3 regions of the Parageobacillus sp. VR-IP genome follow, and region 1 is predicted to be linked to each of the others. Evidence: predicted binding sites of a transcription regulator. Region 1 holds the regulator's gene; each other region holds the start of a gene.
What was found. The regulator LexA, encoded in region 1, represses DNA repair genes until DNA is damaged. The targets are predictions, from matches to a motif close to CGAACATATGTTCG.
Positions count from the first base shown of each region.

Region 2: a site for LexA is predicted at 1,062-1,075, ahead of uvrB (excinuclease ABC subunit UvrB). Genes of this name have one in related genera too.
Region 3: a site for LexA is predicted at 415-428, ahead of HT574_RS14825 (DNA polymerase IV). Genes of this name have one in related genera too.

Region 1 is NZ_JABVYQ010000001.1:714,760-716,966, forward strand. It holds gene glnA (type I glutamate--ammonia ligase) at 1-883, shown strand, start outside; gene lexA (transcriptional repressor LexA) at 976-1,599, opposite strand; gene yneA (cell division suppressor protein YneA) at 1,751-2,056, shown strand; gene HT574_RS03750 (YneB family resolvase-like protein) at 2,079-2,207, shown strand, end outside.
Region 2 is NZ_JABVYQ010000002.1:191,758-193,964, forward strand. It holds gene uvrB (excinuclease ABC subunit UvrB) at 1-991, opposite strand, end outside; gene HT574_RS06475 (CsbA family protein) at 1,148-1,369, opposite strand; gene HT574_RS06480 (PDZ domain-containing protein) at 1,385-2,207, opposite strand, start outside.
Region 3 is NZ_JABVYQ010000006.1:16,761-18,967, reverse strand. It holds gene HT574_RS14825 (DNA polymerase IV) at 715-1,923, shown strand; gene HT574_RS14820 (hypothetical protein) at 1,931-2,137, shown strand; gene HT574_RS14815 (hypothetical protein) at 2,131-2,207, shown strand, end outside.

The DNA.
Region 1 (2,207 bases):
TGACCAAGGCGGCTATTTCGATTTAGCGCCGACGGACTTAGGGGAAAACTGCCGGCGCGATATCGTGCTTGAACTTGAGGAAATGGGATTTGAAATTGAAGCTTCCCACCATGAAGTGGCGCCTGGCCAGCATGAAATTGATTTCAAATACGCCCATGCGGTGAAAGCGTGCGACGACATTCAAACATTTAAGCTTGTTGTCAAAACGATCGCCCGTAAACACGGCCTTCACGCCACATTTATGCCAAAACCGATCTTCGGCATTAACGGGTCTGGGATGCATTGCAATCTATCCTTGTTTAGAAATAATGAAAATGCGTTCTTTGATCCAAATGCGGATTTGCAATTAAGCGAAACAGCGCTGCAATTTATTGCCGGCGTGCTGAAACACGCACCAAGCTTTACGGCGGTAACGAACCCGACTGTCAACTCCTACAAACGTCTCGTTCCTGGCTATGAAGCGCCATGTTATGTAGCCTGGTCCGCCCGCAACCGCAGCCCGCTCATCCGCATTCCAGCTTCACGCGGCATGAGCACGCGCATTGAGGTGCGCAGCGTCGACCCGGCAGCCAATCCGTATTTGGCGATGGCCGTATTATTGGCAGCGGGCTTAGATGGAATCAAAAACAAGCTGACTCCACCGGCTCCGGTCGATCGCAACATTTACGTCATGACGAAAGAAGAGCGCTTAGAAGAAGGAATCGTCGACCTGCCAGCGACATTGGCGGAAGCGCTCGAAAACTTAAAGTCGGATGAAGTCATTGTACAAGCGCTCGGAAAACATTTATTCGAACATTTCGTCGAAGCGAAAGAAATCGAATGGGATATGTTCCGCACCGCGGTCCATCAGTGGGAACGCGATCAATATATGGAACTGTATTAAAAACGAAGAGGCTGTCTCATGAGGATGAGACAGCCTTTTTATCATGTGTTCAAGCAGAGAACTCTCCATCTGGCTTCGTTTTCTATTCTATTTCAATGAATAATGCGATAGACGCCGATCACTTTGCCGAGAATGGTGCAATTGCGGACGATAATTGGCTCTAAATTCGAATTTTCCGGCTGCAGGCGAATATGGTCTTTTTCTTTAAAAAAGCGCTTGACGGTTGCCTCATTATCCTCAGTCATCGCCACGACGATATCCCCATTATCGGCGGAAGACTGCTGGCGCACAATCACGTAGTCGCCATCCAAAATCCCAGCCTCAATCATGCTGTCGCCCATCACTTCAAGCATAAAAACTTGATCTTCCGAGGAAACGAGCCGTTTTGGCAGCGGAAAATAATCTTCGATGTTTTCAACCGCGGTAATTGGCTGTCCGGCCGTCACTTTTCCGATCATAGGCACGGAGACGACATCTTCTTTTTCCTTCGACGCGGTGAAATCGGCATCCAATATTTCAATCGCGCGCGGTTTCGTTGGGTCGCGGCGAATGTATCCTTTGCTTTCGAGCCGCGCTAGATGCCCATGGACGGTAGAGCTCGAAGCAAGCCCGACCGCTTCGCCAATTTCCCGGACGGAAGGAGGATATCCTTTTGTTTTTACCTCTTTTTTAATGAAATCTAAAATTTGCTGCTGCCGTTTTGATAGTTTCGTCATCCTATACACCTCTTGCCACATCATTTGCTTACATTATAACACGGCGATAGGGAAAAAACAAACATAAGTTCGAGATTTATATTGACACAAACAAATGTTCTTTATTATAATGAGGACAAATACGAACAAACATTCTCAAGGGGTGGGAAATATGAAGCGGATGATGGTGCATTATCTCCTCTTTTCTTCGATGCTGTTTATGGTGGTTGGAGCGCTGTTTTACGCAAACAAACCGGTGGAAAAAGATCAATATATGGAAATCACCGTTGCTTCTGGAGACACGCTTTGGAAACTGGCGAAAGAATATGAAGATCAACATCGGCTTTCCACCGAGGAATTCATCAACTGGGTTGTCGACGTTAACCACCTATCCGGCCAGCGGATTATTGCCGGTGAAAAAATTGTCATTCCTGTGTTAAAATCAGAGGAAGATAGACAGCTGGCTGTCAACCAATAATATGAAAAGAGGATGGTATCGCATGAAAGCGATTATTTACTGCCGCGTCAGCACCGAAAAAGAAGAGCAGGAAACGTCGCTCGAACGGCAGAAGGAAGAGCTTGAACAGCTTGCGAAGAAGCACGGCTTTGAAGTAGCGAAAGTGATTATG
Region 2 (2,207 bases), on a different contig from region 1:
CAGGAAAGTAATCAAGCAGCGTATACGGCGTCGAACCTGGCGGACGGAGCGCCAAATGGCGGGAGTAGTTTTCAATTCCTGAGCAAAAGCCCATTTCCCGCATCATTTCCAAATCATAGCGCGTCCGCTGCTCGAGCCGCTGCGCTTCCAGCAATTTCCCCTGCTCTCTCAATTCGCGCAGCCGTTCTTCTAACTCTTTTTCAATATTTTCAATGGCAATACGCATTTTTTCTTCCCGTGTGACGAAGTGGGATGCCGGAAAAATCGCGACATGCTCCCTCTCGGCGATCACTTCGCCTGTTAGGGCGTCCACCTCGCGAATGCGGTCAATTTCATCGCCAAAAAACTCGACACGGATGCAATGCTCGTCCCGTGAAGCTGGAAAAATTTCGACGACATCGCCGCGGACGCGGAACGTTCCGCGTTGAAAATCAATGTCGTTTCGCTCATATTGGATGTCGACTAAGCGGCGCAGCAAAGCATTTCGCTCGATTTCCATGCCGACGCGCAGCGATACGACAAGCTCGCGGTATTCTTCCGGCGAACCTAGGCCGTAAATGCATGACACGCTGGCGACAATAATAACGTCGCGCCGCTCAAACAGCGCCGATGTGGCCGAGTGCCGCAATTTATCAATTTCATCATTAATCTTCGCGTCTTTTTCAATATACGTATCCGTCTGCGGCACATACGCTTCCGGCTGATAATAATCATAATAGCTGACAAAATATTCAACGGCGTTGTTCGGGAAAAACTCCTTCAACTCGCTGTACAATTGCCCTGCCAGCGTTTTATTATGGGCAATGACAAGCGTCGGTTTGTTTACCTCTTTAATCACGTTCGAAATCGTAAACGTCTTTCCCGTTCCCGTTGCCCCTAACAGCGTTTGGTGCTTTACTCCTTTGCGAATGCCTTCGACCAGTTTGGCAATCGCCTGCGGCTGATCTCCTTGCGGCTGATATGCTGATACCAACTCAAAACGGTCTCCCACCGACTAGACCTCCTGTTTCTTTCATCTTATTCCATTGTAGCATATTGCCAACAAAGATGCATAAAAAATACGAACCTATATTCGTTCCAAAAAAACAAACCATTTCCAACAGAAAATGGCGAACAGCACTAATGCCATTCGCCATCTCTCTTATGCCTATTTTTTTAACCGTTTCGCCATTTTCTCCGCGTATAAAAAACCAACCGTCGTTGAAACAATATCGGCTAAAATTTCATGCAGCTCATCGGTATACCCTTTAAAATAGGAGGCAACAAGCAGGGCGACGGTCAATAACGTTCCAATATAATGGTTGTACGTCACGCGGGTGAATAATAAGACAAGTAAACATGGTACGATTAACGCGACAATAAACCACATATGAAGAACCCCTTATTAGACGGCTTTCGATGCCCGATTTTCTCGTTCTTTCACAAACAGCAAGCCAAGTTCATGATGTTCATCCTCATAGAGCGCTCCTTGGACGAAGCGGACTTCTCCCTCTTCATCGGCTACTTCTAATTTACAAAACGCGCGGTTTCGTTGCACCGCTTCGTAAAACTCGTTTTCTGTTTTTACCGGTATTCCATTTGCTTTCACAATCACTTCACCGATTTGCAGCCCCATTTTTTCGGCCTTCGATTGCGGAAGAATACCTAAAATGACAAGCCCTTGTTCCCGTTTCGCAAAATATGGAGGCTGCGAACGGTCTTGGCGGTGCTGGAGAAACGCCAGCCATTCTCTTCCCAGCAACGCAAGCGCAGCCGCTATCCAAGAAAACGGTGCATACCAGCAGCTAATGATGGCCAATACACCAACCACAGCAGCCAAAAGCAGCACCCTCTGCCCGGCCAGGCGCACCGACACATGCGGCAGCAGCCCTTGCATGCGCTGGGAAAATCCTAGCAAAAACGGAACAAGCATGAACGAATAAGCATCATCTCCTGCTGGAAACAACGGCCACCAGGAAAGCGGAGACGGAAGCTCCCCCGTCACCGGCAGCAGCACCGGAACGAACCAAAGCCGCTGAGCCCAATGTTCTCCAACCACTAACCCGCGTTTGCTTGTCGCCAGCTGAGGCGACGTTTTCGCAGCACCGTTGCGTAAAATAAGCCATCCCTCTACCAACAGCAATAACGCAAGCAAAATCACAAGCGCCGCCATATTTGTCCGGCCTAGCTCCGGAAAAAACCGCTGTAAAGTGGAATGATGGCCAAAC
Region 3 (2,207 bases), on a different contig from region 1:
GGAATTTTATTTCGGCTATATTGGGATTTTATCATCGGCTTTAACAGTTTTTAAAGAAATGTATCAATGTTTTTTAGCTGTCTTGATTTGATATTTCTATATTGTTCTAATTCCAATCATGCCGGCGAATGAAGTTTAACAAAGGCTCTTAAATTTATTATTACAAAGCGATGAAGACAGCCTCTTATCGTTCGTTTTTGAACTGTAAGAGGCTGTTTTATATGTGATATAAATTAACTTATTAAACTATGTTCTAAATAATCAAATTAAAACAAAAATAACAACAATCAACAAAATGTCGGAAGAAACGATTTTGCCCTATCTTTTTATAATAGGCGAGAAGACTCTCATGTCTAATGGACAGGGTATAAACCAACAAAAGCAGGAGATGGATTGCTTTTTTGTAGAAACAAACGAACATATGTGCTATAATTAAATTACTTTATACAGATTGCTCTGTAAAAACGGAAGATATGGGAGAAGCAAAAGGTTTGTCATGTAAAACCTTCTGCCATCATATGCCCATGCTGACCGGAAAGCGAAACCTGCTCTGTACGTCAGCGTGTCGAGCCCAACATACAAGGAACTTGCATTCAGGGCTGGAACGGTCCGTAGAGCTTGGTCAATTTCTCTTCGTTAGAAGGGATTACCCAAGAATCTCCTATTTCTAAACAAAGTGAAAGTGGGTGCAGTTCAAAAAAGGAGAAAAAGAACATGGAAACAACATACCAAAAACACCATCGCGGTCGCGTGATTTTACATGTTGACTGCAATTCATTTTTCGCAAGCTGCGAAATCGCGCGAGACCCCTCATTAAAAGGAAAAGCGGTTGTTGTAGCGGGAGACCCGAAAGAACGAAAAGGAGTTGTGTTAGCGGCAAACTATATTGCGAAACAACGTTTTGGCATTTATACGACAATGCCGTTATGGGAAGCGAAAAAAAGATGCCCACAGCTTGTTATATTAAAACCCGATTTTTACTTATACCGCGACATAAGTGAGAAAGTATTTCAATTTTTAGCAACGTTCACACCTCTTTTGGAGCCTGCTTCTATTGACGAAGGATATTTAGATATTACGGATTGTCATCTACCCCTTTCACCGTTGGACATCGCGGAGCAAATTCAAAAAGGCCTGTTACAAACGTTACATATTCCCGTAAGCATTGGCATTGCACCGAATAAGTTTTTAGCCAAAATGGCAAGTAACATGAAAAAACCGTTAGGTATTACAGTTTTGCGCAGGCGCGATGTTCCAAAAGTACTTTGGCCTCTCCCTATTCAAGAGATGCACGGCATCGGCGACAAAACAGCAAAAAAATTAAATGGTATCGGCATTTTTACTATCGGAGAATTGGCGAAGGCGGAAAAAGTGACATTACAAAATTTACTTGGTATCACTGGAGTCCGATTAAAAGAGTGGGCCAATGGGATTGATCACCGATCTGTTGACCCAGAAGCGGGAGAAAAATGGAAATCCATCGGAAGTTCTACGACGCTTTCCCGTAATGTGACAGAAGAACGGATTCTTCTTGAGGTTCTGCGCGATTTAGCGCAATCGGTCAGCAAACGGATGAAACAGAAGAATGCCGTGTCTTCCACCGTCCAAATTACGGTCCGCTACAGCAATTTCCAAACGATCACCCGCAGCAAAACATGGGAAAATCCATTTCAGGAAGCGGAGGAAATTTTTCAGTATGCGGCATATTTATTAAAGAAACACTGGAACGGTAATCCGGTGAGGCTGTTAGGAATTGCCGCGCTTGATGTATTTGATAAAAAAGCAGCCATGAAACAATTAGATTTGTTTCATTACGAAGAAGAGGCCAAAAGAGAAGCGCTATGGAAGACAATGGAGCAGCTGCGGCAAAAATTCGGCGAGGATATTATTCGAAGAGGAGCTAATTTGTTTCAACAAGATTAGGATTGTATTGTTTACGGTCATTGGCAAGGCGGCGTTCCTTTCCGCTCCGCTTCCTGGCGGATGGGCTATTATCGGTCTTTTTATGATCATCATCGGCATTCTTTTGCATAGCTACCGTATGAAAAAATACATGAACAGCCAGCAGCATCGCTGCTTGCTTCAAAAGAGAAAAAACCATCACTATCATGTGCGGGGGGAGGGAAACGGATGCTAAAAATAATGGAACCGCTGATCACTTTCTCTATCATCGCCGTTCATCTAATTATTATGTATTTTTGGATCTT